Regions from separate parts of the Streptomyces sp. NPDC111628 genome, predicted to be linked through region 2. Evidence: riboswitches for the same ligand, from Rfam matches in the RefSeq annotation. Region 2 holds a riboswitch; each other region holds the start of a gene.

Region 1 (4,202 bases), on a different contig from region 2:
GGTCTCGTCGACGAGACCGGCATCCGTCCCGAGGTCATCTTCGCCGCCCTGGTCGGCGCGATCCTCTGGAACCTCCTGACCTGGCTGGTCGGGCTTCCGTCCAGCTCCTCGCACGCCCTGATGGGCGGCCTGATCGGTGCCGCCGTCGCCTCGGCCGGTATCGGCGCGGTCAACGGCGACGTGCTCGTCACCAAGGTGCTCCTGCCCGCGATCGCCGCCCCGATCGTGGCCGGCCTCGCGGCGATGCTCGCCTCCCGGATGACGTACTCGCTGGGCCGCAAGGCCGACGGCAGGGCCGCCAAGAAGGGCTACCGGGCCGGCCAGATCGCCTCCGCCGGTCTGGTCTCGTTGGCCCACGGCACCAACGACGCCCAGAAGACCATGGGCATCATCACCCTCGCCCTGATCGCCGGCGGCTCGCTCGCCCCCGACTCCGACCCGCCCGTGTGGGTCATCCTGAGCGCGGGCCTGGCCATCGCGCTCGGCACCTACCTGGGCGGCTGGCGCATCATCCGCACCATGGGCAAGGGCCTGACCGACCTCCAGCCGCAGCAGGGCTTCGCCGCCCAGACCAGCGCCGCCACGGTCATCCTGGCCTCCTCCCACCTCGGCTTCTCGCTGTCCACCACGCACTCGGTCTCCGGTGCGGTGATGGGCGCGGGCCTCGGCCGCAAGGGCGGCGTGGTCCGCTGGTCCACGGCCACCCGGATGTTCGTCGCCTGGGGCCTGACGCTGCCGGCCGCGGCCCTGGTCGCCGCGCTCGCCGAGTGGGTCTGCCGCGCAGGCGACTGGGGCACGGCCCTCGTCGCGGTGTTCCTGATCGCGTCCAGCTTCGCGATCTGGCGGATCTCCCGCCGCGAGGTCGTCGACCACACCAACGTCGTCGACGGCGACCCGGTGGACACCGAGGGGCCCGGGCAGCCCGAGCCCGCCGGTGTGGTCACCACGGCGATGGCCGCCGTGTCGCCGCCCCCGACGGGCGCCACCGAGGACCTGGCGGCCACCGTCCCCGCCCCGGCCACCACCCCCGACCCCAAGGCCCCGTCGGCCGCCACCACCGTCTGAACCCGCCTGCCGGGTACGAAGGAAGCGAACCTCCATGAGCATCGACTGGGCAGCCCTCGGCTCCGTCTTCGGCGTCAGCCTCGTGGTCACGGTGGCCCTGGTGGGCCTGTTCACCCTCGGCATCGTCGGCCTCTCCCGCCAGGAGCGGGCCGCCGCCCAGGGCGGCTCCGCGGCCCTCGCGGTCACCGGCGCGTACGCGTGCTTCGCGGCCTGCCTGGCGGCGGTGGCGTACGGGATCTATCTGATCGTCGCCTGAGCGCCCTGCGCACCACCGCGCACGCTCCGGGGCGGGGCGCGGGACGGACTCGAACCGTTCCGCGCCCCGCCTCTTCGCGTGCCGGCGCACACCACTCGGGTGTGGGCCTTCGCACACTCCCCCGTCGCAGGTCAACGCCAGGTTGACGGGTGTTCGCGGGCCGTGGTGGACTTCCGGGGCCATCTACGGCGGCAGAAGAGGAAGCCCGGTGCGAATCCGGCGCGGTCCCGCCACTGTGACCGGGGACAGGATCCCCGGGAGCCAGGAACTCTCGCCGCCGTGCTCTTCGAACCAGGGCGCGGACACCCTGAGTGAGGACCTATCGCCATGCGCGGCTGCCGTTCCGGGCTCACCAGCGACACGCTTCGACTTCCCCTTCCCACGGCCGGTTGAGCCGTGCGTGCCGGACGCGTCTTCGCGTACGGCGCCGCCGCCGGCCTCCTCGGTGACCTCCTCCTCGGCGATCCTCGCCGCGGACACCCGGTCGCCGTGTTCGGCCGTGCCGCGGGCGCCGTGGAACAGGTGCTGTGGCGGGACCACCGGGGCCGGGGCGCCCTGCACACCGTCGTGTGCGCCGGCGGCGCCGCCGTCCTCGGCTCGGCCGCCGCGCATGCCGTACGCCGCTCCCCCGCCGCCTCCGTCGCGCTGACCGCCGCGGCCACCTGGTCGGTCGTCGGCGGCACCTCGCTGGCCCGCGAGGCCACTGCCATCGGCCGTGCGCTGGGGGCCGGGGACGTCGAGGCGGCGCGGGCGCGGCTGCCGCACCTGTGCGGGCGGGACCCGCAGGCGCTGGACGCCGACGGGATCGCCCGGGCCGTCGTGGAGTCCGTCGCCGAGAACACCTCCGACGCGGTGGTGGGCGCCCTGGTGTGGGGCGCGGTGGCCGGGGTCCCCGGGCTGCTCGGCTTCCGGGCCGTGAACACCCTGGACGCGATGGTCGGCCACAAGTCGCCCAGGTACCGCCGCTACGGCTGGGCCTCGGCCCGCCTCGACGACCTCGCGGGCTGGCCGGGCGCCCGCCTCACCGCCGTGCTGACCACCGTGGCGGGCGGTGACCCGCGCGGCGCCCTGCGGGCCTGGCGCGCGGACGCCGCACAGCACCCGAGCCCCAACGCCGGGCCCGTGGAGGCCTCCTTCGCGGGCGCCCTCGGCGTGCGGCTCGGCGGCACGCTCTCCTACGGCGGGCGGGTCGAGCACCGGCCCGTCCTCAACGGGGCGGCGGGACGCGCCGTACGGGCCGGTTCCGGCGACATCGACCGTGCCGTACGGCTGTCCCGGCGCGTGGGCCTGCTGGCGCTGGGCGTGTGCGCGGGCGCGCGGCTGCTCGCGCGCGGGGCCACCGCGAAGAACCCGGGTGTCACGAAGGGACGTACGTCATGAACGGTGGCCTCCTCGTCGCGGGCACCACCTCCGACGCCGGCAAGAGCGTCGTCACCGCCGGGATCTGCCGCTGGCTGGTGCGCCAGGGCGTCAAGGTGGCGCCCTTCAAGGCGCAGAACATGTCGCTCAACTCCTTCGTGACCCGGGACGGCGCCGAGATCGGGCGGGCCCAGGCCATGCAGGCCCAGGCCTGCCGGGTGGAGCCGACCGCGCACATGAACCCCGTGCTGCTCAAGCCCGGCGGGGAGCGCAGCAGCCAGGTCGTGCTGCTCGGCAGGCCCGTGGGCGAGATGAGCGCCCGCGGCTATCACGGCGGGCGCCAGGAGCGGTTGCTCGGCACGGTGCTCGACTCGCTCGCCGAACTGCGCGGCACGTACGACGCGGTGATCTGCGAGGGCGCGGGCAGCCCGGCCGAGATCAACCTGCGGCGCACCGACATCGTGAACATGGGGATCGCCCGGGGCGCCGGACTCCCCGTCCTCGTCGTCGGCGACATCGACCGCGGGGGCGTCTTCGCCTCCTTCTTCGGCACGGTGGCGCTGCTGGCGCCCGAGGACCAGGCTCTGGTCGCCGGGTTCCTGGTGAACAAGTTCCGGGGTGATGTGTCGCTCCTGGAGCCCGGGTTGGAGATGCTGCACGGTCTCACCGGGCGGCGGACGTACGGCGTGCTGCCCTTCCGGCACGGGCTCGGCATCGACGAGGAGGACGGGCTGCGCGTCTCCCTGCGCGGGACCGTGCGGGAGTCCGTCGTCGCGCCGCCGGTCGGCGAGGACGTGCTGCGGGTCGCCGTCTGCGCGGTCCCGCTGATGTCCAACTTCACGGACGTGGACGCGCTGGCCGCCGAACCGGGCGTCGTGGTGCGGTTCGTGGACCGGCCGGAGGAACTGGCCGACGCCGACCTGGTGATCGTGCCGGGGACGCGCGGGACGGTCCGGGCCCTGGAGTGGCTCCGGGAGCGGGGGCTGGCGGACGCGCTCGTCCGGAGGGTCGCCGAGCAGCGGCCCGTGCTCGGCATCTGCGGCGGCTTCCAGCTCCTCGGCGAGCACATCGAGGACGAGGTCGAGTCCCGCGCCGGGCACGTGGACGGGCTGGGACTGCTCCCCGTGCGGGTGCGGTTCGACCGCGACAAGACCCTCACCCGGCCGGTGGGCGAGGCCCTCGGCGAGCGCGTCGAGGGGTACGAGATCCACCACGGGGTCGCCGAAGTGGTAGCGGGTGATGCGTTCATCTCTGATGACAGAGGACGCAGCCTGGACGGCTGCCGGGTCGGCCAGACCTGGGGCACGCACTGGCACGGCTCGCTGGAGTCGGACGGCTTCCGGCGGGCGTTCCTGCGCGAGGTGGCCGCCGCCGCGGGCCGCCGCTTCGTGCCGGCCCCCGACACCTCGTTCGCCGCGCTGCGCGAGGAGCAGCTCGACCGGCTCGGCGACCTGATCGAACACCACGCGGACACGGACGCGCTGTGGCGGCTCATCGAGTCCGGCGCTCCGCAAGGACTGCC
Region 2 (4,202 bases):
GGCAGCCCCTCCCCCGACATCAGCACGTGTCCGAGGGCGGCGAGCAGCACGCAGACGGCCGCGAAGACCGCGGCTCTTGTCGTGCGGAGACACCACCCAGCACTCATGGCGGCTCATCCTTGCAGTCTCGACGCCCCGTCAGGGGGAGTACGAGAAGTTCCCGGACCCGCGACTCAACCCGCTCGCGGTGATTCATGTCACGTCAACCCATGGGAACTTCGGACGAGTTGCGGCCGACCGCCTCCCCGAGGAGGGGCGTCGTTGGCGACGGGACAGACAGGGCGAACCGGGCAGGACGGGTGGAGTGTGCGGGCCGCCGCGACCTTGGCCAGTCCCACCTCCACGTGCACGTCGAGGCGCGTCGATTCCCGTGGCGGCGCACATCGACAGCGATCTTATTGCACAATGTTCGCAACAACTTTCAAGGTGCAAGAAAGGTCGGTCGATGGGGTCTGCGGTGGTGCTGGGCATCGAGTCGTCCTGCGACGAGACGGGCGCCGGTCTGGTCCGGAACGGGCGGCTGCTGGGGAACGCGGTGGCGTCGAGCATGGACGAGCACGCCCGCTTCGGCGGTGTGGTGCCCGAGATCGCCTCCCGCGCCCACCTTCACGCGCTGCGTCCGGTCGTCCGGCGGGCACTGGACGAGGCCGGGCTGCGGCTGTCCGACATCGGGGCGGTCGCCGTGACCACCGGCCCCGGGCTGTCGGGTGCCCTGCAGGTGGGTCTCGCCGGTGCGAAGGGCATCGCCTACTCGCTCGGGGTGCCGTTGTACGGGGTGCACCACCTGGCCGGGCACGTCGCCGCCGACACGCTGGAGCACGGCCCGCTGCCCAACCCGTGCATGGTCCTCATCGTCTCCGGCGGCCATACCTCTCTGCTCCTCGTCCGCGACCTTGCCCGGGACCGGATCACGCACCTCGGAGACACGCTCGACGACGCGGCCGGGGAGTGCTTCGACAAAGTGGCGCGGGTCTTCGGACTGCCGTACCCCGGCGGTCCGGCCATCGACCGGACAGCGCGAGTGGGGGATCCTCGCGCTGTCCCCTTTCCGCGCCCGCTGCCGGGGTCGTACGACTTCTCCTTCTCGGGGCTGAAGACGGCAGCCGCCCGCTGGGCGGAGGGACATGCCGGACGTGAGCTGCCGGTGGCCGACGGCGCGGCCTCGCTCCAGGAGGCCGTCGCCGACGTCCTGACCCGCAAGGCCGTCGCCGCCTGCGCCGAGCACGGGGTGGGCACCCTCGTCGTGGTCGGCGGCGTCGCCGCGAACTCGCGGGTGCGGTCACTGGCCGAAGAGCGCTGCCGCGCGGCCGGGGTCGAGCTGCGGGTGCCGCCACTGCGGCTGTGCACCGACAACGGCGCGATGATCGCGGCCGTCGGCGACCTCCTCGTACAGGCCGGAGCCGAACCGGCCCCGCTCAACGTGTCCATCGACCCGTCGGCGCCCCTGGAGTACGCCGCCCTGCACCCGGCCGCCACCGGACGGGCGGTGGCCGCCTGATGAGGGCCGACATCCACGTCCACCGGGGCGCCGAACTGCTCGTGCACACCGACGCACTGCGGTCGGTGTACGTCGACGCCTTCTGCGCCCCGCCCTGGAACGAGGACGAAGCAAGGGCGACGGAATTCGTCTGCCGGCTGCCGACGAACGTGGGCCGTCCCGGCTTCACGGCCGCGACCGCCGTGCGTGACGGGGACCTACTGGGCTTCGCAACCGCTTGGACGACCCCGGCGCCCTTCCCCACCGACCGCTGCTACCCGCAGGCCGCCGCCGGCCTCGGTCCCACGGACACCGCGGACTGGCTGTGCGGGGCCCTGGAGATCGACGAACTGGCCGTCCGTCCCGCCGCACGCGGCACCGGACTCGCCGGGGACCTCCTAGAAGCGGTGACGGCGGGCGCGCCCGACGGGCGTGCCTGGCTGCTGACCTCCGTCCAGAACACGCGGGCCGTGGCCTTCTACCGCCGCCAGGGGTGGACGCAGGCCACCCACCCGTCCCCCGCCGGCAAGGGCATCGTCGTCTTCCTCGGTCCGCGCCACCCCGCCGGCGCGCGGGGCAGGAGCGCGGTTCCGGAGGCGTGACACGGGTCACCGCCCGGATGCCGGGCGCCTGCACTCCTGACGGGCCGGCTGCCCGTAGGCTGCCCGCAGCAGCTGGTTCGCCCCGTTCTCCAGACGGGGTGTCGTAAGAGGGAACCCGGTGGGAATCCGGGACTGCCCCGCAGCGGTGAGCGGGAACGACCGCCGTCATACGCACTGGGTCCGAGGTACCGGGCCCGGGAAGCGACGGCCAGTAGGTGTCCTCGAACGGAGAGGACGTGCCCGCGAGTCCGAAGACCTGCCAACTGCCCGCGCGCGAACCGTTCGTGCGTGGACATCCCGGTGACCTCGAGGGCGGGTCGGCGTACATACCAGGCGGATGTGTCTGCCCTGCTGCGCAGCGTAGGTCACGCCCGGTGTGTCACTCCTTCGCGTACTCGTCCCGTCTCCGGGATCTCAGGGATTCATCTCGCGAAGGAGATCTCCGTGACCACGAAGTCCGCAGCCGCGGCGGCACGGGCCACCGTGTACGGCTACCCCCGCCAGGGGCGGAACCGGGAACTGAAGAAGGCCGTCGAGGGTTACTGGAAGGGCCACGTCACCGCCGACTCCCTGCGCGCCACGGCCGCGGAGCTGCGCCGGACGAACTGGCAGCAGTTGGCCGACGCCGGCATCGACGACGTACCCACCGGTGACTTCTCGTACTACGACCATGTGCTCGACACCACCGTGATGGTCGGCGCGATTCCCGAGCGTCACCGTTCCGCCGTGGCAGACGACGCGCTCGGCGGCTACTTCGCCATGGCGCGCGGCACCCAGGAGGTGGCGCCACTGGAAATGACCAAGTGGTTCGACACCAACTACCACTACCTCGTCCCGGAACTGGGCCCGGACACCGCGTTCACCGCCGACTCCACCAAGCAGGTCGACGAACTGAAGGAGGCCCTCGCCCTCGGCCTCACTGCCCGGCCCGTTCTCGTCGGTCCCGTCACCTACCTTCTGCTGGCCAAACCCGCCCCGGGCGTGCCCGCGGGCTTCGACCCGCTCACCCTGCTGGACCGGCTCCTGCCCGTCTATGCCGAGGTCCTGGCCGATCTGCGGGCCGCGGGCGCGGAGTGGGTGCAGCTGGACGAACCCGTTCTCGTGCAGGACCGCACCCCGGCCCAACTCAACGCCGCCGAACGCGCCTACCGCGACCTCGGCGCCCTTGCCGACCGGCCGAAGCTGCTGGTCGCCTCCTACTTCGACCGGCTCGGCGATGCGCTGCCGATGCTCGCCAAGGCCCCGGTCGAAGGGCTTGCCCTGGACTTCACCGGGAGCGCCGCCAACCTCGACGCGCTGGCCGCCGTCGGCGGGTTGCCCGGAAAACGCCTGGTCGCCGGTGTCGTGAACGGCCGCAACATCTGGGTCAACGATCTCGCCCGCTCCCTGTCGACCCTCGGCACCCTGCTGGGCCTGGCCGACCGCGTCGACGTGTCCGCCTCCTGTTCCCTGTTGCACGTCCCCCTGGACACCGCCGCCGAGCGGGACATCGAGCCGCAGATCCTGCGCTGGCTCGCCTTCGCGAAGGAGAAGACCGTCGAGGTCGTCACCCTCGCCAGGGGCCTCGCCCAGGGCACCGACGCCATCGCCGCCGACCTGGCGGCCAACCGCGCCGACCTCGCCTCCCGCGCCAACTCCCCCATCACCCGCGATCCCGACGTCCGCGCCCGTGCCGCCGCGGTCTCCGGGGCCGACACGCGACGTTCCCAGTCCTACGCGGAGCGCGCCGCGGCACAGCGCTCGCACCTGCGCCTGCCGTTGCTGCCGACGACCACGATCGGTTCCTTCCCGCAGACCGGCGAACTGCGCACCGCTCGCGCCGACCTGCGTGCCGGGCGGATCGACACGGCCGGCTACGAGGAGCGGATCAAGACGGAGATCCAGGAGGTGATCTCCTTCCAGGAGCAGACCGGCCTCGACGTCCTGGTGCACGGCGAACCCGAACGCAACGACATGGTCCAGTACTTCGCCGAACAGCTGACCGGCTACCTCGCCACCCGGCACGGCTGGGTCCAGTCCTACGGCACCCGTTACGTCCGCCCGCCGATCCTGGCCGGCGACATCTCCCGTCCGGACCCGATGACCGTGCGCTGGACCACGTACGCCCAGTCCCTCACCGGCCG
Region 3 (4,202 bases), on a different contig from region 2:
TTCGAGAACATGTTCCCGGACTGGTTCGCGGGTGTCGCCTTCGCGGCGATCGGCATCGGCGCGCTGGTCCCGGCGGCGATCATGTCGATCGCGGCCGCGAACCTGTTCACCCGCAACATCTACAAGGACTTCATCAAGCCGGACGCCACGCCGCAGCAGGAGACGAAGGTCTCCAAGCTGGTGTCGCTGCTGGTGAAGGTGGGCGCGCTGATCTTCGTCCTGGGCATGGACAAGACCGTCGCGATCAACTTCCAGCTGCTGGGCGGCATCTGGATCCTGCAGACCTTCCCGGCCCTGGTCGGCGGCCTGTTCACCCGCTGGTTCCACCGCTGGGCGCTGCTCGGCGGCTGGGCGGTCGGCATGGTCTACGGCACCGTCGCCGCCTACGGTGTCGCCTCGCCGACGCAGAAGCACTTCGGCGGCTCCTCCGACGAGATCCCCGGCATCGGCGAGATCGGCTACATCGGTCTCACCGCCTTCGTGCTGAACGTGCTGGTCACCGTGGTCCTGACCTTCGTCCTGCGGGCCGTCAAGGCGCCCGACGGCGTCGACGAGACCAAGCCGTCCGACTACACGGCGGACGCCGGCGACCCCGGCGTCCAGGTGGAACTGCCCCCGGCCACGGCGGGCAGCTCGCACTAGCGGCGCTCTTCAGCGGGCCGTCGGAGAAATCCGGCGGCCCGTTGTCGTACCCGTGGGGCACACTCGGCGTCATGGACTTCGTGATCCGGCGGGCGACGGCCGAGGAGTACGACACCCTCGGCGAGATCACCGCGCAGGCCTATCTGCGCGACGGCCTCCTCGACTTCGGGGAGAGCGACACCTACCTGGACGAGCTGCGCGACGTGGCCAAGCGGGCGGCGGCCGCCGAGGTGCTGGTCGCCGTGGCCGACGGCCGGGTGCTCGGCGGCGTGACCTTCGTGCCCTCCGGCGGCCCCATGGCGGACATCGCGCGTCCCGGCGAGGCCGAGATACGCATGCTCGCCGTCGCCCGCGAGGCACGCGGCCGCGGGGCGGGCGAGGCTCTGGTGCGGGCCTGCCTCGACCGCGCCCGGACGGTGGCCGGTTGCACGGGCGTCGTGCTGTCGACCCAGACCGCCATGCGCACCGCCCACCGCCTCTACGCCCGCCTGGGCTTCGCCCGCACGCCCGACCGCGACTGGAACCCGCTGCCGGAGCTGGACGACATCACGCTGCTCACCTACGCACTGACGCTCTGACACGGCCGCGGCACCCCGCCACAACACCCCGCCGAGACACAACATCTGGGGGTGCTCGCGCCCCCCGGCACAAGATGTATGCTCGTGCTCGCTGTCGCCGCAGGGGAATCCGGTGCGAATCCGGAACTGTCCCGCAACGGTGTACTTGCGTGCATCCGTACGTCTTCGCACGTGCGCGCACGCCTGTCCAGTCCGAGGACCTGCCGACAGTGCGCCCGGCCGTCCCGGTCCGGGTGCCATGTCGTCCGGGCCTCGTGGAGTGGGCCGGTGGACGCGGACGCCGTGCGCGCTCGTGAGCCCCCCTGCCCTCCGCCAGGCCCCGTGCCGAGCGAGGGAGTGCTCCACGTGACCATCGCGCCAGCCGATCCGGCTTCAGCGACCCCGGTGACGGCGACCGGGGAACCCGACGGACCCGGTGCCGCCCTGCTGCGGACCCTGACCGGGCTGACCGCCGACCTCCAGGGCGCCGACCCCGGCCGGGTGGCCGCCGCCGCACTGCGCGGCCGGTCCGCCCGCGCCGACGAGGCCGAGCTGCGCGAGCTGGCCACCGAGGCGGCCGCCGGTCTGATCTCGGAGGACCCGGTCTACTCCCGGCTGGCCGCCCGCCTGCTGACCATCGGCATCCGCGCCGAGGCCGCCTCCCAGGGCGTCGTCACCTTCACCGGCTCCGTCGCCACCGGCCACCGCGAGGGCCTGATCGCCGACCGCACCGCGGCCTTCGTACGGCTGCACGCGGCCCGCCTCGACGGGCTGATCGACCCGGCCGCCGACGACCGCTTCGGCTACTTCGGCCTGCGCACCCTCTACAGCCGCTACCTGCTCCGCCACCCGATCACCCGCAAGGCGGTGGAGACGCCCCAGCACTTCCTGCTGCGGGTCGCCGCCGGACTCGCCGAAGACGACACCTCCCGCGCGGTGGACGAGGTCGCCGCCCTGTACGGCCTGATGAGCCGCCTGGACTACCTGCCCTCCTCCCCCACCCTCTTCAACTCCGGCACCCGGCACGCCCAGATGTCGTCCTGCTACCTCCTGGACTCCCCCAAGGACGAGCTGGACTCCCTCTACGACCGCCTCCACCAGGTGGCCCGCCTGTCCAAGCACGCCGGCGGCATCGGCATCGCCTACTCCCGCGTCCGCGCCCGGGGTTCGCTGATCCGGGGCACCAACGGGCACTCCAACGGCATCGTCCCGTTCCTGAAGACGCTGGACGCCTCGGTGGCGGCCGTGAACCAGGGCGGCCGGCGCAAGGGCGCGGCGGCGGTCTACCTGGAGACCTGGCACGCGGACGTCGAGGAGTTCCTGGAGCTGCGGGACAACACCGGCGAGGACGCCCGCCGTACGCACAACCTGAACCTCGCGCACTGGGTGCCGGACGAGTTCATGCGGCGGGTGGACGCCGACGGGACCTGGTCGCTGTTCTCCCCCGCCGACGTGCCGGAGCTGACCGACCTGTGGGGCGAGGAGTTCGACGCGGCCTACCGCAGGGCGGAGGAGGCGGGGCTCGCCCGCAAGTCGCTGCCCGCCCGCGAGCTGTACGGCCGCATGATGCGCACCCTCGCGCAGACCGGCAACGGCTGGATGACCTTCAAGGACACCGCCAACCGCACGGCGAACCAGACCGCGACCCCCGGTCACGTCGTCCACTCCTCCAACCTCTGCACGGAGATCCTGGAGGTCACCGACGACGGGGAGACGGCGGTCTGCAACCTGGGCTCGGTCAACCTCGGCGCGTTCGTCGACCCGGCGCAGGGGGACATGGACTGGGAGCGCCTGGACGCCACCGTCCGCACCGCGGTCACCTTCCTGGACCGGGTCGTCGACATCAACTTCTACCCGACCGAGCAGGCGGGCCGCTCCAACGCCCGCTGGCGCCCGGTCGGCCTCGGCGCGATGGGCCTCCAGGACGTCTTCTTCCAGCTGCGCCTGCCCTTCGACTCCCCCGAGGCGAAGGCCCTGTCCACCCGCATCGCCGAGCGGATCATGCTCGCCGCGTACGAGACCTCCGCCGACCTCGCCGAGCGGGGCGGCCCGCTGCCGGCCTGGGAGAAGACCCGTACGGCCAAGGGGGTGCTGCACCCGGACCACTACGGCGTCGAGCCCGCCTGGCCGGAGCGCTGGGCCGCGCTGCGCGCGCGCATGGCGACCACCGGGCTGCGCAACTCGCTGCTCCTGGCCATCGCGCCGACCGCGACCATCGCCTCCATCGCCGGGGTCTACGAGTGCATCGAGCCGCAGGTGTCCAACCTGTTCAAGCGCGAGACGCTGTCGGGTGAGTTCCTCCAGGTCAACTCGTACCTGGTGGACGACCTCAAGCGGCTCGGCGTGTGGGACGCACGCACCCGTGAGGCGCTGCGCGAGGCCAACGGCTCGGTGCAGGGCTTCACCTGGATCCCCGAGGACGTGCGCGCGCTGTACCGCACGGCCTGGGAGATCCCGCAGCGCGGCCTGATCGACATGGCCGCCGCCCGCACCCCTTACCTCGACCAGGCCCAGTCGCTGAACCTGTTCCTGGAGACGCCGACCATCGGGAAGCTCTCCTCGATGTACGCGTACGCCTGGAAGCAGGGCCTGAAGACCACGTACTACCTGCGTTCGCGCCCGGCGACCCGGATCGCCCGCGCCGCGGCCCGCGCCACCACCGTCCCCGTGCAGGCCGGCCCGGACCCCGAAGCGGTCGCCTGCTCCCTGGAAAACCCCGAGTCCTGCGAGGCCTGCCAGTAATGACCACCGAGATCCCCGCGAACCCCGCGACGCCCGTCACGAAGAACCTGCTCGACCCGGGCTTCGAGCTGACCCTGCGCCCCATGCGCTACCCGGACTTCTACGAGCGCTACCGGGACGCCATCAAGAACACCTGGCACGTCGAGGAGGTCGACCTCCACTCGGACGTCGCCGACCTGGCGAAGCTCAGCCCCATGGAGCAGCACCTGATCGGCCGCCTGGTGGCCTTCTTCGCCACGGGTGACTCGATCGTCGCGAACA

The links. Region 2 has a riboswitch for cobalamin ahead of metE (5-methyltetrahydropteroyltriglutamate--homocysteine S-methyltransferase). Riboswitches for the same ligand answer to the same signal wherever they lie in the genome.
Region 1: linked by a shared signal. The riboswitch ahead of ACZ7MF_RS32855 (cobalamin biosynthesis protein) and the one ahead of metE (5-methyltetrahydropteroyltriglutamate--homocysteine S-methyltransferase) in region 2 are both predicted to bind cobalamin.
Region 3: linked by a shared signal. The riboswitch ahead of ACZ7MF_RS05710 (ribonucleoside-diphosphate reductase subunit alpha) and the one ahead of metE (5-methyltetrahydropteroyltriglutamate--homocysteine S-methyltransferase) in region 2 are both predicted to bind cobalamin.

Annotation. Positions count from the first base shown of each region.
Region 1 covers NZ_JBVKBZ010000007.1:52,297-56,498, forward strand. Annotated here, with positions in the region: gene pitH (low-affinity phosphate transporter PitH) at 1-1,065, shown strand, start outside; gene ACZ7MF_RS32850 (hypothetical protein) at 1,100-1,321, shown strand; cobalamin riboswitch at 1,471-1,611, shown strand; gene ACZ7MF_RS32855 (cobalamin biosynthesis protein) at 1,718-2,701, shown strand; gene ACZ7MF_RS32860 (cobyric acid synthase) at 2,698-4,202, shown strand, end outside.
Region 2 covers NZ_JBVKBZ010000003.1:839,340-843,541, forward strand. Annotated here, with positions in the region: gene ACZ7MF_RS18805 (hypothetical protein) at 1-107, opposite strand, end outside; gene tsaD (tRNA (adenosine(37)-N6)-threonylcarbamoyltransferase complex transferase subunit TsaD) at 446-1,498, shown strand; gene ACZ7MF_RS18815 (GNAT family N-acetyltransferase) at 1,498-2,079, shown strand; cobalamin riboswitch at 2,149-2,345, shown strand; gene metE (5-methyltetrahydropteroyltriglutamate--homocysteine S-methyltransferase) at 2,524-4,202, shown strand, end outside.
Region 3 covers NZ_JBVKBZ010000001.1:1,160,432-1,164,633, reverse strand. Annotated here, with positions in the region: gene mctP (monocarboxylate uptake permease MctP) at 1-642, shown strand, start outside; gene ACZ7MF_RS05715 (GNAT family N-acetyltransferase) at 714-1,220, shown strand; cobalamin riboswitch at 1,299-1,442, shown strand; gene ACZ7MF_RS05710 (ribonucleoside-diphosphate reductase subunit alpha) at 1,566-3,941, shown strand; gene ACZ7MF_RS05705 (ribonucleotide-diphosphate reductase subunit beta) at 3,941-4,202, shown strand, end outside.